One region of the Streptomyces sp. WAC07094 genome, then DNA from elsewhere that is predicted to be linked to it. Evidence: riboswitches for the same ligand, from Rfam matches in the RefSeq annotation. Region 1 holds a riboswitch; each other region holds the start of a gene.
The links. A riboswitch is a leader RNA that binds a small molecule or an ion and turns the genes downstream of it on or off. The one in region 1 is predicted to bind thiamine pyrophosphate.

Region 1 (5,360 bases):
CGAGGCGAGCATCCCGGTCTTCACCGCCTGGACGCCGATGTCGTCGACCACGCTGCGGTACTGGGCGCGCACCGCCGCCACCGGCAATTCCCAGGCGCCCTGCACCCCGACGGAGTTCTGCGCGGTGACCGCGGTGACCACGCTCATGCCGTGGGCGCCCAGGGCCAGCATGGTCTTGAGATCGGCCTGGATCCCGGCGCCGCCCCCGGAGTCGGAGCCGGCGATGGTCAGGACGCGCGGCGGCGCGGTCATGCGCGGCCCTCCTGTCGGACGCGCAGCGGGGCGTACACCGCGAGGGCCACCAGGAACGCCACGTAGTACGAGACGTCGGCGCCGTGCAGCGCACGGGCCACCGGACCCACGTACAGGCCCGTGTCCATGAAGGGCACCGCTGCGGCGAAGGCGCCGGCGAAGGCGAGCAGCGGCGGCCACACCGACCGCGGCCGGGCCGTCTCGGCGGCGAGATCGGCCACCGTGCCGCGCCGTACGAGCCAGTCGACGACCACGATCGCCACGAACCCGGGGATCCAGTAGCCGACGAACAGCAGCACGTTCTGGAAGCGGGCGGTGGTGTCGGCCGCGTGCATCCACAGCACCAGCGGGAATCCGAGAGCGGCGGCGAGGGCGGCCGCCACCGGGCGCGGTATGCGCAGTCCGATGGTCTGCAGCGCCAGTGAGCCGCTGTAGTCGTTCATGGCGTTGCTGCACAGGGCCGCCAGCGCCACCGCCAGCAGCCCGAACGCGCCCGGCGCGCCTCCGCCGAGCAGCCGGTCCACCCCGGCGGCCGTCTGGTCGGTGAGCGCCGAGGCGCCCCACAGGCCGAGGAGCTGCACGGCCAGGAAGGACACCACCAGACCGAGCAGTGTGTGCCAGAACATCCTGGTCCGGGACGTGGTGCTCGGCAGATAGCGGCTGAAGTCGCTGGCGTACGGGGCCCAGGACAAGGTCAGGCTCAAGGCGATCGTGCTGGTCAGTACGAACGCGCCCGCCCGGTCCGCGCCGTGTGCACTGCCCGTCAGAGCGGGGTGGACGTCGGCCGGCATCCGTACGGCGATCAGCGCGAAGGCGGCCGCGAGGACGAAGGTCATGACGATCTGGAGACGATGGATCGCCTCGTAACCGAGCACCCCGAGCGCGCCCTGCCCCAGCATCATGACCAGCACTCCCAGCCAGAACGGCCAGCCGCACAGGCGTGCGAGCGCGTCCCCGCCGAACAGGCCGATCAGTGCGTCCCAGGCGACCGAGGACAGCCATTGCAGGGCTCCGGGCAGCACCACCGCGCGTCCGAACGCGAGCCGGGCGAGCGGGAGCTGGCCCGCGCCGGTGCGGCTTCCCCAGGTGCCGAGGTAGGCCGTGGGGACGGCACCCAGCACCGTGCCCAGCACCACGGCGACGAGCGCCGTGCCGAAGTCGAGGCCGAGCGTGATGCCGATGGTGCCCGTGAAGACACCGGTCATGGTCAGATTGGGGGCGAACCACACCGTGAACAGCCGGCCCGCGCCGCCGTAGCGATTGCTCTCGGGGACCGGTTCGATGCCGTGTCCCTCGACCCTGAGATCCCCGGGAGCGGTGGGCATCCGTCCGTCGAAGACGGTCCGTCGGCCGTCGGCGGGCAGCCCGCCGGAGACATGCGCCAATGGCATGAAAGACATCCCTCCGCCAGTACGAACTGGTTCAGGTTCAACGGGTGTGATCTCAGCCCGCGAATGGGGCACCCCGTGTCCGGTACGGCGGCAAGACTAACCCGAGCCGCCGGATGTGCCATACACAAGGGCCGCCACCGGATGCGGTGGCGGCCTGTCGGAGCCTTGCGGCGTAGCGCCGCCCGTGCGGGCCGGTCCCTCCGGCCCGAGTGGCTCGTGCGGCGTGCCCGGGACGGACCGGGCCGCCTTCCTGGCGAGCGCGGCACCCGTCAACGCCCGGCCCGCGGTGCCGGATTCGGTGTCCGCGACGGGCTGCACCGGCGTTCCCGGACCGCTGTCCCGTGGGCACGGCCGCCTTCACCGCGACGATCGCCGACCCCTCCGGCGGTCCTGCGCGAGCGTCACCTTCTCCACCACCTCGCGCATGACCCGGATGTCGTCGTCGGTGAGGTCCATGCGCCGCTTCTGCAGGATGGCGACGACGCGGGGGCCGCTGGGGCCGTCCGCTCTGCCGGGGGATCCCGTGTCCTCGTCGGCGTCCTGGACCCGCAGCCAGGCCGCGAGTTCCTGGGACGTCATGTTCACCACCTCCTGGAACTCGTCCCACAGCGCGTCCGTCTCCAGGGCGTCGGCCATCGTGAACTCCCCTCTCGCCCTCGCGGGCCACCCTCCGCTCCGTACGTGCTCGTGTCCGTACGTGCGCCCGTCCGCTCAGTCCTCCCGCGGCCAGTTCTCCGCCTCGAACATCCAGCGCTGCTTCTCCAGTTCTGCGGTGAGCCCGATCAGCAGGTCCTGGGTGACGGGGTCCGGTTCCGCGGTCGCGTCGATCCGGTTGCGCAGACGCCCGATCGCCGTCCCGAGCGACTCGACCATCAACCGGACGACGTCGGTGTCGCGCAGCCAACCCTCCTTCGCGCCCGGGAGGCCGTAGGCGGAGCCGATGGTCTCCGGCCTGCCGTCCGGGGGGACGCCGAGCGCGGCCGCGCGTTCGGCCACGGTGTCCGAGTAGGAGCGTGCCGTGGCCACCACCTCGTCGAGTTGGAGGTGGATCGATCGGAACCTCGGTCCGACGATGTTCCAGTGGGCCTGCTTCGCCATGAGGGAGAGCCCGACCAGGTCGACCAGGGTTTCCTGCAGGGCTTCCCCGGTGATGGCACGTGCGGACTCGGGAAGGGCGCTGTGCACCACGGTCATCGTGCGCTTCTCCTTGTCATGCGTCGCTTTCTGGACCGGAGCAGTGCGGCGCGTTCCCGCTCGTCGGTGCCTCCCCAGACGCCCGCCGTCTGCCCGGTGTCCAGTGCCCACTCGAGGCAGTCGGCGGCGACCGGACAGCGTCGGCACACACGCTTCGCGGCGGCGGCCTCCACCAGAGCCGGTCCCGTCGTGCCGACCGGGAAGAACAAATCGGGGTCCTCCTCCACACATGCCGCGTGTCGCAACCACTCCATGGGCGCCCGGGTGCCCGAGAGGCAGGGGGTGAAACCCGGTGGGCGGCGGGCGATCCGGGGATACCGAGGAGGTGGTTCTTCCCAGTGGCGGCCCGGCGTTCTATAGTCAAAAACTAGCAGTGCTAATTACTCGTCGAGGGTGCTCAGGAGTTCCGTCGTGCGTACCGTCCACTTCGCGGCAGCCCGCCGCACTCCCATCGGCAGACTGCGTGGCGCTCTGTCGTCCGTGCGGCCCGACGACCTCGCGGCGACCGTGATCCGCGGTCTGATGGCCGACGTGCCCGCCCTGGACCCGGCGCGCATCGACGACGTCTACTGGGGCGCCGCCAACCAGGCGGGCGAGGACAACCGCAACGTGGCCCGCATGGCCGCCCTCCTCGCCGGACTGCCCGAGTCCGTGCCGGGCGCGACGGTCAACCGGCTGTGCGCCTCCGGCCTGGAGGCGGTCACCACGGCCGCCCGCACCGTCGCCGCCGGTGAGGCCGACATCGTGCTCGCGGGCGGCTCGGAGTCCATGAGCCGCGCCCCGTTCGTGCTGCCCCGCCCCGACGAGGCCCTGCCCCACCGCATGGAGACCGTGGACACCCGCCTCGGCTGGCGGCTGGTCAACCCGGCGATGAAGGACCTCCACGGTCTGCTGTCCATGGGCGAGACCGCCGAAGAGGTCGCCGAGCGGTACGGCATCACCCGCGAGCGCCAGGACGACTTCGCCCTGCGCAGCCACCGGCGGGCCGCCGACGCCCGCAAGAACGGATACTTCGACGCCGAGCTGCATCCCGTCACCAGGGCGGACGGTGTCACCGTCACGGCCGACGAAGGTGTGCGCGAGGACACGTCATACGAGAAACTCGCCCGTCTCAAGCCGGTGTTCCGCGAGGGCGGCACCGTCACGGCGGGCAACGCCTCGCCCATGAACGACGGTGCGGCCGCGCTCCTCCTGGTCAGCGAGGAGGCTTTGAACGAGCTCGGCCTGCAGTCCCTCGGACGCTATGTCGCGGGGGCCTCGGCGGGTGTCCACCCGGACGTCATGGGCATCGGCCCCGTCCCGGCGACCGAGAAGGCGCTCGCACGCGTCGGCTGGACGATCGGCGACATCCAGGAGGCCGAGTTCAACGAGGCGTTCGCCGCCCAGGCCCTCGCGTGCGTGGACCGCCTCGGGATCGATCCGGACCTGGTCAACCCCACCGGCGGCGCCATCGCCCTCGGCCACCCGCTCGGCTGCTCGGGCGCCCGCATCCTGACCACCCTGCTGCACCGCATGCGGCGCACCGGTGCCGGCCGCGGCCTCGCCACCATGTGCGTGGGCGTCGGCCAGGGCAGCACGGTGCTCGTCGAGCGCGCTTAGGACCTGTCGTCCGGATCATGCCGGCATCCGGACGACGGGCCCCGAGCAGCCGAGGAGGAGGGCGGTCGCCGAAACCGCCCGGCCGGCGTCAGGAGCTCGTGAGAACGACGAGCTGCTGGGTCGCCCGGGTCATCGCGACATAGCGGTCGACCGCCCCCTCGACACCCGTCCCGAAGGCCTCCGGGTCGACGAGGACGACCAGGTCGAACTCGAGCCCCTTCGACAACTCCGGGGTCAGCGACCGCACGCGGGGTGTCGCCCGGAACGTGGGATCGCCGATGACACAGGCGACCCCGTCGGCATGCCCGTCGAGCCAGCCGGCGAGGATCGAGTCCCGGTCCGCGACGCGGCCGTGGACGACGGGAACTCCGGTGCTGCGGACGGACGTCGGCACATTGGCGTCCGGGAGCACGGCCCGTACGGCCGGCTCGGCCTCCGCCATGACCTCCTTCGGCGTACGGTAGTTGATGGTCAGGGACGCCACATCGATCCGGCCGAGCCCGATCCGCTCGAGCCGCTCACGCCAGGACTCGGTGAACCCGTGCCGTGCCTGGGCTCGGTCCCCGACGATGGTGAAGCTCCGGGAAGGGCAGCGCAGCAGCAGCATCTGCCACTCCGCGTCGGTCAGTTCCTGGGCCTCGTCCACGACGATGTGCGCGAACGGGCCGGCCAGCGGTTCCTGCGCGGTGCCGGGCAGTGCGGCCTCGTCGATCAGACTGCCCTGCAGATCCCGTCCGCGCAGCATCGTCACCGCTCCCTCGCCGTCCTCGTCGGCCGCGAGCACGTTGTCGATGACCGCGGCCATGCGCTCGCGTTCGGCGGCGACGGACGCCCTGTGCCGGCGCCTGCGTCTCGACGACTCCGGGTCGCCGAGGCGCTGCCGGGCGGCGTCCAGAAGCGGCAGGTCCGACACCGTCCAGGCCT
Region 2 (5,360 bases), 1.4 Mb from region 1:
CGTAGACGACCTCGGCGGGCGGCGAGGACGCGTACGACACGACGAGCGGCCGGTCGCCACCCGCCTTCCTGCCCCCTGCCGAACCGGAGAACTCCTGGTCGTACGCCTGCTCCCAGCCGTCGACCACCTTGACGCCGTTGGCCTCGAGCTTCTTCCAGTAGTCCGGCCAGCCGGTGGCGCCGTACTCGGCGGCCGTGCCCAGCAGGAAGCCCAGGCCGGGCGAGGACGTGGAGGCGTTCTCGGTGACGAGGAGGTTCTTGTACGCGGGCTTCGTCAGGTCGTCGAAGGAGGCCGGCGGGGTCAGCTTGTGGTCGGCGAAGTACTTCTTGTCGTAGTTGACGCAGATGTCGCCGTAGTCGATCGGGGTCACCCGGTGCTTGTCCTTGTCGAGCTGGAACCCGGCTTCCACCTGGTCGAGCCCCTTGGCCTCGTACGGCTGGAACAGCCCGTTGTCGAGTGCCCGCGACAGCAGGGTGTTGTCGACGCCGAAGAAGACGTCGCCCTGCGGATTGTCCTTGGTGAGGATCGCCTTGTTGACGGCCTGCCCGGCGTCGCCGTCCTTGAGGACCTTGACCTTGTAACCGGACTCCCGCTCGAAGGCCGAGACGACGCTCTTGGAGGCGGCCCACGAGTCGTGGCTGACGAGGGTCACGGTCCTGGAGTCGCCGCCGCTCCCGCTCGCGGAGCCGGACGAGCCGCACGCGGACAACGTGACCATGCCCAGCCCGACGACCGCGGCCGCGAACCGCTTACCGGTGATGCTCACTGAATTTTCCTCCTGGGGGTGTCCAGGAAGAGACGCGGCCCTGCCCGGGACCTTTCGGATCCGGGCAGGGCGCAACAGCTCGAGTGAAGACCGAACTTCCTACCCAGAATGACCTGGGCGAGGTTCAGAGGGTCTGCGGGCTCTCCCGCACTCTCAGCGCTGTGGCGCTCCCCTGTCGGAATATGAAGATGTACTGACCGGGGCCAGACTACCGCCCTAACGCTCGCCGGCCGCCAGCTGCCCGCACGCTCCGTCGATCTCCTGGCCACGGGTGTCCCGGACGGTCACCGGCACTCCGTGCGCGGCAATCGCCTCGACGAAGGCCTTCTCGTCCTCGGGACGTGATGCGGTCCACTTGGAGCCGGGGGTCGGGTTCAGCGGGATCAGGTTCACATGGACGGGCCTGCCCTTGAGCAGCCGGCCGAGACGGTCGCCCCGCCATGCCTGGTCGTTGATGTCCCGGATCAGGGCGTACTCGATGGACAGCCGGCGGCCGGACCTCTCGACGTAGTCGAAGCCGGCGTCGAGGACCTCGCGCACCTTCCACCGGGTGTTGACGGGTACCAGGGTGTCGCGCAGTTCGTCGTCCGGCGCGTGCAGGGAGATGGCGAGCCGGCACTTGAAGCCCTCGTCGGCGAAGCGGTGGATCGCCGGCACCAGTCCGACGGTCGACACGGTGATACCGCGCTGCGAGAGCCCGAGCCCGTCAGGGGCGGGGTCGGTGAGCGCGCGGATGGCGCCGACGACGCGCTTGTAGTTGGCGAGGGGCTCGCCCATGCCCATGAAGACGATGTTGGACAGCCTCGTCGGGCCGCCGGGGATCTCTCCGTCGCGCAGCGCCCGCATGCCGTCCACGATCTGGTGCACGATCTCCGCCGTGGACAGGTTGCGGTCCAGCCCGGCCTGGCCCGTCGCACAGAAGGGGCAGTTCATGCCGCAGCCCGCCTGGGAGCTGATGCACATGGTGACCCGGTCGGGATAGCGCATGAGCACGGACTCGACGAGGGTGCCGTCGAACAGCCGCCACAGCGTCTTGCGGGTCGTGTCCTCGTCGGTCGACAGATGCCGTACGACGGTCATCAGCTCGGGAAGCAGCGCCTCCTGCAACCCCGCCCGGGCGGAGGCGGGGATGTCCGTCCACTGATCGGGGTCGTGCGCGTACCGGCCGAAGTAGTGCTGCGAGAGCTGTTTGGCGCGGAACGGCTTCTCACCGATCGCGGCGACCGCCTCCTTGCGCTCGGTGGGCGTGAGGTCGGCAAGGTGCCGCGGCGGCGTCTTGGCTCCGCGCGGCGCGGCGAAAATGAGTTCTCCGGGCTTAGGCATGGCTTTATCAGTGTCGCAGATCCAATCGGGTGACCTGCGGCCGTCGTTCGCTACGACTGTCGTTAGTAGTCGGCTTCGGTCACCGTTGAGCGGCCCCGGACGGCCCGGAGAGGGACCGGCGGCGATCACTCCTCGGCCGGCCGCCGGTCATCGGGCCGGACCCCGACCCGGCGGGTGCGGGCGATCGCGTCGGCCCGGTCGCTCACTGCGCCGACCGGGCCGGCGGTACGCGTCAGCGCTGTGCCGTTCTGTGGCGTACGACCCGCAGAGCCGCGTGGCCGAACAGGGCGGCGAGCGCGAGGACGAGCACGCTGGACGCGATCTGGTAGCCCCAGTAGTCGCCCGGTTCGAGGGAGTTGATCAGGTAGGAGTCCTCCGGCAGAGCGTCGTAGAACTGCAGGCCGAGCACACCGCCGGGGTGCAGGCCGTGGACCTTGGAGAACAGCGGGAAGTCGAGCAGCAGCACGGCCCGGGAGCGGACCAGGACCGCGGCCGCCAGCCAGGCGAGCGCGGGCCCCGCGACCAGGGCGAGCCAGGCGCGGCGCAGCAGGGTGCCGGCCAGGGCGCCGGCCGCGACGCCGAGCACGACGTAGGCGACGGTGACGGGGCCGATGGTGTAGTACGCGTTCTGCCGGTCGGAGCCGTAGGTGAGCAGGTCCAGACGGAGGGCGTGCACGGCGCTGATCCGGTACGCCACCACCAAGGGCACGGTCATCGCCGCGATGATCACCGCCAACGTCGACCAGCGGGCGGTGAACCAGCGCCGGGGAGCGATGGACTGGGTCAGGACGAGGACGACACGCCGGCTCTCCCACTCGCGCGCGGTGAGCACACCGGTCAGCAGCGCTGCGAGCAACGCCGGCCGGAAGGCGACGCCGGTGCCGTCGCTCAGCAGTTTCGCCGTCTGGTTGTGGGCGTCGTCGACGTAACGCCCGAAGTGGTAGGCGCGGCTCCCGACGTGGTCGCGCAGCGCCACGGCGTCCGCCCAGCCGTCGTAGTGGTGGATGAGCACGGCCGCGGTGCGCCCGGCCAGCACCAGCAGGATCAGCAGGGGAATCCAGTACTGCCGCACGGCGATCCGCACCAGCGGCAGACGGCCCCCGGGCCGGGGCGTCTTCATCCCGGAAGTTCCGGAGGCGATGGGGGCGGTGGCGCTCATGCGGCGGTTTCCTTGACATGCAGGCGGGACGGCGGGGTCGGGGGGAAGGCCAGTCCGGGGACCCCGGGCGCGGCGAGGTGGGCCAGGACCAGCTCCTCCAGCGAGGGCGGCCTGACCTCCCAGTCGTCTCCCGGCGCTCCCGCGGGGCGGATCAGCGCGCTGGTGCCGCGGCCGGCCGGGCGGGCTTCGACGACCGTGTGGCCGGCCAGCCGGTCGGCGCCGCCCGGCAGGGTGACCACGGCGTGGGCGGCGACGAGCTCGTCGATGCCGCCGCACAGCCGAGTGGTGCCCTCGTCGAGCAGCAGCAGGTGATCGCAGGCGTCGGCCAGCTCGGAGATGATGTGCGAGGACATCACCACCGTGGTGCCGGTGTCGGCGACATGGGCCATGAGCAGACCCATCAGCTCCTGACGGGCCAGCACGTCCAGATCCGCCATCGGCTCGTCGAGCAGCAGCAGGTCGGCGCGCTTGCCCAGGGCGAGGGCCAGCGCGATGCGGGTGCGCTCACCGCCGGACAGATCGCCGATCCGGTCGTCCTTGTGGAACCGTCCCGGATCCACGACGCGCGTCGCCAGCTCCGCGTCCCAGTTTCCGACGTTCAGGCGCGCGCCGAGCCGCAGTGTCTCGGCGACGGTGAACCGGTGGAACAGCGGGCGGTGCTGGGCGAGATGGGCGACACGGGGGTGCCCGGCCCACACCTGGCCGCCGAACGCCTCCAGGGATCCCCTGTCGGTCCGCTGCACGCCGGCCGCCAGCTCAAGCAAGGTGGACTTGCCCGCGCCGTTGGGGCCGACGAGAGCGCAGACCACCCCGGCGGGTATGTGGAAGGTGCAGCCGTCGAGTACGTCCGGACCCCTGCGCCGGTATCTCTTGCTGACGCCGTCGGCGACGAGCGCCGCGTCAGGCCTGGGGGGATACGACATCGGGTTCCTTCGATGGATAGAGATCTTCGAGCACGTCGGTGAAGAGAGCGGCGAGGTCGTCACGTTCCAGCCCCGCCGCACGGGCCCGGGCGGCCACGTCGGCGAGTTCGGCACGCCAGGGCGAGTCGGCGGAGGACGCACCGAGCGTGCCGGTCACGAACGTCCCATGCCTGCGCCGGGACTCGACCAGGCCCTGGGACTCCAGCTCGCGATACGCCTTGAGCACGGTGTTGGGATTGAGCGCGGTGGCCTCGACCACCGCACGTGCCGTGGGCAGCCGGTCACCGGGCTGCAGCAGACCCAGCCGCAGGGCCTGCTGCACCTGTTGGACGATCTGCACGTAGCTGGGAACCCCGCTCCGCCGATCGATCCGGAAGGAGAACGCCACCGACGCACCCCCATTCCACTAATGAACTAGTGGAATGATGCATTGCGACGGGACCCCACGTCAAGCCCGGTCCGGCGACGAGCGCCGGGCGCGTTCAGCGACGGGGCCCGGAGGCAGGGTGATGCGGCGGGGCCCATGCAGCAGGCGGCCCCCAGAAACCAGGGTTTCTGGGGGCCGCCGGAAGTCGGACCTCTGGACTCAGCACGTAGGCATCAGCACAGGCAGGGATCCGTACCGAAGCCCAGGCCGGTCACGTCCTCGTCCCGCAGCGCACCGGAGTAGGCCTGCACCTCGTCCACATCGCCGTGGAGGTATTCGCCCCAGCCGTCACCGGCTTTGGCCCGGCCGATCTGGAGGGCACCGGAGCTGTGCCGCCCGTCGGGAAGGCTCGCCGTCGCCTCGGCGCTGGTGTAGCCATCGGCGTAGAGCTTGATCGTGTCGGTCCCGTCGTCGTAGACCACGGCGAGACGATGGCCCTGGCCCTCGCCGCCGTCCGCGCCCGTGATCTGGGACACCACCTTCTCCGGGGCGCCGACCTCGTCCTTCTCCGGCATCACCAGTTGCCATGCGTACGTGGACGGCTCATAGCGCACCTTGAACACATCGGTGTGCTCGCCGGCCTGCGAGAGCACCGTCATCGGGTGGGCCGGCTCGGAGTCCGCGAGGCGGACGACGACGCCGATGGTGAAGCTGTCCCCGGTGTCCACGACGGGCCCGTCGGCAGCGGCGTACCCGGTCTCCCCGTCGAGGCTCAGATGCCCCTCACCGACGAGTGGCGGGGGCATGTAGGGGCAGTCGGGG
Region 3 (5,360 bases), 5.0 Mb from region 1:
CGATGATGTTGCGCAGTTCCGCGACGGAGTGGTTGACCGCGGTGAGGTGGGCGACCGGGGTGAGCGTCGTGTCGGCGACGATCTGCTGGGTCTCCTTGACGGTGCCCGCACGCGTGGAACCGCCGGCACCGTACGTGACGGAGACGAAGTCCGGGGCGACCGCCTCGACCCTTCGCAGCGCGCTCCACAGGTTCCGTTCGCCCTTGGGGGTCTTCGGCGCCGAGAACTCGAAGGAGCACGTCGTCTTGCCGGTGGCGAGGATCTCGCGCACCGTCCGCGCGCGATCAGTCCTCGTGGACGGGGTTCCAAGGGCCATAGTCGCAGGTTAGCCAGGGAGCGGCGGTCCCCCAACGGAATGCTGGAAATTTGCCCGAATTGTCGACTTGTTGTCCATCCCTCGGACAGACCGGCCGAGTCAGACGGTACGCAGCCGCTTCGCGAACTGCGACGCCGCCGCGCCCGGGTCGTCCGCATCCGTGATGGCGCGCACCACGACCACCCGGCGGGCACCCGCGTCCAGGACCTCGTCCAGGTTGTCCAGGTCGATACCGCCGATGGCGAACCAGGGCCGCTCGGTGCCGAGGGCGGCCGTGTGCCGGACCAGGCCGAGTCCGGGGGCGGGACGGCCGGGCTTGGTGGGGGTCGGCCAGCAGGGTCCGGTGCAGAAGTAGTCCACACCGTCCTGGACCGCGGCGGCCTCGGCCTCCGCCTCGCTGTGCGTGGAGCGGCCCAGGAGGACGTCGTCGCCGAGGAGGGCGCGGGCCGCGGGTACGGGGAGGTCGCCCTGACCGAGGTGCAGGACGTCGGACGCGGCGGCGTGCGCGACGTCGGCGCGGTCGTTCACCGCGAGCAGTTTGCCGTGGCGGGAGCAGGCGTCGGCGAAGACCTGGAGGTGCTCCAGCTCCTCCGCGGCCTCCATGCCCTTGTCGCGCAGCTGCACGATGTCGACGCCGCCGGAGAGGACCGCGTCGAGAAACTCGACGAGGTCGCCCTGCCGCTTGCGGGCGTCCGTGCACAGGTAGACGCGGGCGTCGGCGAGCCGGGCGGTGCGGCCTGTGTCGGGCACGGTGGGTCCCCCCGTGGTCGGTGGCGTACGGGCCGCGGTGGGCACGCTCGCCCAGGGGCCGTGGCCCGGGGACCGCGGCCCGTACGCCGGACGGTTGTTCTCGGATCGGGTCAGACGGCGAGCGCCTGCGCGCGGCGCTTCACCTCCGTGCCGCGATTCTCGCTCAGAGCCTGCGCAGGGGTGCCGGGCAGGGTCGGGTCCGGGGTGAAGAGCCACTCGATCATCTCTTCGACCGTGAAGCCGTCGTCCCGCAGCAGCGTCAAGGTGCCAAACAGGCCCTTGACGACCTTGTCCCCGTCGATGAAGGCGGCGGGGACGTGCAGTGCACGGTTCTCACCACGGCGTACGGCGATGAGCTGGCCCTCCTTGACCAGCTGCCGTACCCGGGTCACCTCGACGCCGAGTGATTCGGCGATGTCGGGGAGGGTGAGCCAGGCAGGGACGAGAGCATCGATCTTTGCGTCAATCTCGGTCACGGGATCAAGCGTGCCATCCCGGACCGACAGTCGGAAAGCGGGGCGCCTCCACCGGGGGCGCGATTGCCCCCTGCGGTGGATACGGAAGCCCTCTCACCTGGGGCTTCGCACGGACCGCCGGACACGGTCACGCTGTGGCCTCCTTCAGCGGGCGCGACGGGTCGGACAGGAGTTCGGGATCCATCGGGGTGCCCGCCTCGATCAGACGGCGTCCCTGGGCCAGGTCACGGGGGCGGCCCACGGCCAGAAGACCGACCAGGCGCCCCCCGCGCAGCCAGCAGACGGCCCAGGCCGCGCCCTCGGGGTCGCCGCGCCACACCGTGGTGTCGGCGGCCGCGTGGTGACCCACATACTGGACGAAACGACCGAACTGCTCGGACCAGAAGTACGGCACCGGGTCGTACGCCATCGGCGTCTCACCGATGATGTTCGCGGCCACCGTGCGCGGGCCCTGGAGGGCGTTGTCCCAGTGATGGACCAGCAGACGCTCCTCGTAGCGGCCCGACGGGAAGGAGGCGCAGTCGCCGACCGCGTACACGTCGGGCAGCGAGGTGCGCAGATGGTCGTCGGCCAGCACCTCGCCGTGTACCCCGAGGGCGATGCCCGACTCGGCGAGCCATCGCGTCGCCGGACGGGCCCCGATGCCCACGACCACCGCACCCGCGGGCACCCGCGAACCGTCGTCGAGCACCACGGCCCCGGGCTCGATGCGCTCCACGCGCGCGTGGATGCGAAGATCGGCGCCGCTGTCCGCGTACCAGGCCGTCATCGGCGCGGCCACGTCCTCGGGCAGCGCCCCGGCGAGCGGCCGGTCGGCGGCCTCCACCACGGTGACCGCGCAGCCCGCCTCGCGCGCGGCGGTGGCGAACTCCGCGCCGATCCAGCCGGCACCCACGACCACGACGTCGTGCTGCTCGGCGAGGACCGGCCGCAGCCGCTCGGCGTCGTCCAGCGTGCGCAGCAGATGCACGCCGGGCACACCCTCGGTGCCGGGCAGCCGGATCGGCTCCGCTCCGGTCGCGAGGACCAGGACGTCGTACGGCACGGGACCCTCGGTGGTGTCCAGCTCGTGGTCGTCGGGGCGCACGCCGAGCACTTCGCAGCCCAGCCGCAACCCGATGTCCAGGGCCTCGAAGTCGACGTCGAAGGCGGAGCCGTCGGCCTTTCCGAGCAGCACGGCCTTGGACAACGGCGGTCTGTCGTACGGCGGGTGGGGTTCCGCGCCGATCAGCGTCACCCGGCCCCCGAAGCCCTGTTCCCGCAGGGCGACCGCGGTCTGCACCCCGGCCATGCCCGCGCCCACGACGACGACCCGCCGTGCCGAATCGCTCCGCGCCTGCGTCTGCTCGCTCACCTGATCACCATAGACAACTGACAAACCGTCAGTCAGCGTGCGTGCCGGGTGACCTCTTCCACAATGCTCGTCCCGTCGCCCGTTCGCGACTCCCATTGCCACGACTCCTCCAGCCTCAACCGCCCGTCGGGAAGCTCCACGATCCGGGACTCGCAGTGCCCGGACGACGTGATCCCGTCGTGCGTGAGCTGGACGTACCGGAAGTCGAGGCGGTCACCGCTTCGTGTACCCACCAAACGGCCGCGTACGACGTCGCCACCCGCGTATTCGGCCCAGATCCCGCCGTCCTGCTCGTGGTAGGTGAACCGGGTGCCGGTCCCGACCTGTCCGGGTGCCTGGTCCGCCACAGGGGCGAAGGTCAGTCCTTCGAGCGATGGGACCATGTACGGAGGCTCCCTTACTGAGGCAAACGGCACCGGATAGGGTGGCCAAGGTAAAGCACTCGCGGGAGCCCGGACGCACCGGGCTGAGAGGGAGGCTGGCGGCCTCCGACCGTACGAACCTGATCCGGGTCATGCCGGCGAAGGGAGGGGGCTCGACGCCCATGTCTCCTACACCCACATCCGACGTCCTCGTGGTCGGGGGCGGAATCATCGGGCTGGTGACCGCCTGGCGGGCGGCCCTGCACGGGCTCTCCACCGCCGTGGTGGATCCCGAGCCGGGCGGTGGTGCCGCCCAGGTGGCCGCCGGGATGCTCGCGGCCGTCACCGAACTGCACTACGGGGAGCAGACGCTGCTCGGCCTGAACCTCGAGTCCGCCCGTCGCTACCCCGACTTCGCCGACGAGCTCGCCGAGGCGTCCGGCCGGGACCTCGGCTACCGCCGGTGCGGCACGCTGGCGGTGGCGCTGGACGCCGACGACCGTGCCCACCTGCGGGAACTGCACGCGCTTCAGCAGCGGTCCGGCCTCGCGGCGGAGTGGCTGAACGGACGCGAGTGCCGTCGCCTGGAGCCGATGCTCGCGCCCGGTGTGCGCGGCGGTCTGAGGGTCGACGGAGACCACCAGATCGACCCGCGCCGGCTGGCCGCGGCCCTGGTCCTCGCCTGCGAGCGGGCCGGGGTCGTCTTCCACCGGACGTGGGCCGAACGGCTGACGGTGGCGCGCGACCGTGCCGCAGGCGTCCGGACCGCCGACGGCGACGACCTCGCCGCCGGGCAGGTGGTCCTGGCCGCCGGCAGCCTGAGCGGACGGCTCGCGGGCGTCCCGGACGAGGTCCTGCCTCCCGTGCGGCCGGTGAAGGGCCAGGTGCTGCGGCTGACCGTGCCCGAGCGGTACGCGCCGTTCCTGAGCCGTACCGTGCGTGCCGTCGTCCGCGGCAGCCATGTCTACCTGGTCCCGCGCGAGAACGGGGAGCTGGTCGTCGGCGCCACCAGCGAGGAGCTCGGCTGGAACACGGCGGTCACCGCGGGCGGTGTCTACGAGTTGCTGCGGGACGCGCACGAGCTGGTCCCCGGCATCACCGAACTGCCGCTCACCGAGACCCGTGCCGGTCTGCGCCCGGGCTCCCCGGACAACGCGCCGCTGCTCGGGCCCACGAAGCTGGACGGCCTGCTGCTGGCCACCGGGCACTACCGCAACGGCGTCCTGCTCACCCCCGTCACCGGCGACGTCATGGCCCACGTCCTGACCACGGGCGAGCTTCCCGACGAAGCCCGCCCCTTCACCCCCACGCGGTTCGCCGCGGCACTCACGGAGCAGCCCGCATGAACATCTCGGTCAACGGCGAGCCCCACCGCATCGCCCCCGACACCGCGCTCGACGCCGTGGTCCGGATCCTGACCACGGCCCCCTCGGGCGTGGCCGCCGCCCTCAACGAAACCGTCGTCCCGCGCACGCAGTGGCCCTCGACGCACCTCTGCGAGGGGGACCGTGTCGAGATCCTCACCGCCGTCCAAGGAGGCTGACCATGGCCGACGACCCCTTCGTCCTCGGTGGTACGACCTACTCGTCCCGGCTGATCATGGGCACCGGCGGTGCGCCGAGCCTGGATGTGCTCGAACGGGCACTGGTGGCGTCCGGCACGGAGCTGACGACGGTCGCCATGCGGCGCGTCGACGCCTCGGTGCACGGATCGGTCCTCTCCGTGCTCGAGAAGCTGGACATCCGGGTGCTGCCCAACACCGCGGGGTGCTTCACCGCGGGCGAGGCCGTGCTCACCGCCCGTCTCGCCCGTGAGGCGCTCGGCACGGACCTCGTCAAGCTGGAGGTCATCGCCGACGAGCGGACCCTGCTGCCCGACCCCATCGAGCTGCTGGACGCGGCGGAGACACTGGTCGACGACGGTTTCACGGTGCTGCCGTACACGAACGACGACCCCGTCCTCGCCCGGAAGCTGGAGGACGTCGGCTGCGCGGCGATCATGCCGCTGGGCTCGCCGATCGGCTCCGGGCTCGGCATCCGCAACCCGCACAACTTCCAGCTGATCGTGGAGCAGGCGCGTGTGCCGGTCGTCCTGGACGCGGG

Region 2: linked by a shared signal. The riboswitch ahead of RCR19_RS10930 (thiamine ABC transporter substrate-binding protein) and the one ahead of RCR19_RS05150 (cytosine permease) in region 1 are both predicted to bind thiamine pyrophosphate.
Region 3: linked by a shared signal. The riboswitch ahead of thiO (glycine oxidase ThiO) and the one ahead of RCR19_RS05150 (cytosine permease) in region 1 are both predicted to bind thiamine pyrophosphate.

The regions. Positions count from the first base shown of each region.
Region 1 covers NZ_JAVMJZ010000001.1:1,145,139-1,150,498, reverse strand. The annotation lists gene thiD (bifunctional hydroxymethylpyrimidine kinase/phosphomethylpyrimidine kinase) at 1-252, opposite strand, end outside; gene RCR19_RS05150 (cytosine permease) at 249-1,643, opposite strand; TPP riboswitch at 1,635-1,729, opposite strand; gene RCR19_RS05145 (DUF3140 domain-containing protein) at 2,001-2,279, opposite strand; gene RCR19_RS05140 (DNA starvation/stationary phase protection protein) at 2,355-2,837, opposite strand; gene RCR19_RS05135 (WhiB family transcriptional regulator) at 2,834-3,091, opposite strand; gene RCR19_RS05130 (thiolase family protein) at 3,249-4,436, shown strand; gene helR (RNA polymerase recycling motor ATPase HelR) at 4,525-5,360, opposite strand, start outside.
Region 2 covers NZ_JAVMJZ010000001.1:2,512,970-2,518,329, forward strand. The annotation lists gene RCR19_RS10930 (thiamine ABC transporter substrate-binding protein) at 1-760, opposite strand, end outside; TPP riboswitch at 845-950, opposite strand; gene rlmN (23S rRNA (adenine(2503)-C(2))-methyltransferase RlmN) at 983-2,089, opposite strand; gene RCR19_RS10940 (hypothetical protein) at 2,322-3,248, opposite strand; gene RCR19_RS10945 (ABC transporter ATP-binding protein) at 3,245-4,171, opposite strand; gene RCR19_RS10950 (GntR family transcriptional regulator) at 4,149-4,559, opposite strand; gene RCR19_RS10955 (LamG domain-containing protein) at 4,772-5,360, opposite strand, start outside.
Region 3 covers NZ_JAVMJZ010000001.1:6,120,644-6,126,003, reverse strand. The annotation lists gene metF (methylenetetrahydrofolate reductase [NAD(P)H]) at 1-316, opposite strand, end outside; gene thiE (thiamine phosphate synthase) at 416-1,066, opposite strand; gene RCR19_RS27095 (Rv2175c family DNA-binding protein) at 1,177-1,542, opposite strand; gene RCR19_RS27090 (FAD-dependent oxidoreductase) at 1,670-2,896, opposite strand; gene RCR19_RS27085 (hypothetical protein) at 2,929-3,279, opposite strand; TPP riboswitch at 3,331-3,442, shown strand; gene thiO (glycine oxidase ThiO) at 3,441-4,604, shown strand; gene thiS (sulfur carrier protein ThiS) at 4,601-4,801, shown strand; gene RCR19_RS27070 (thiazole synthase) at 4,804-5,360, shown strand, end outside.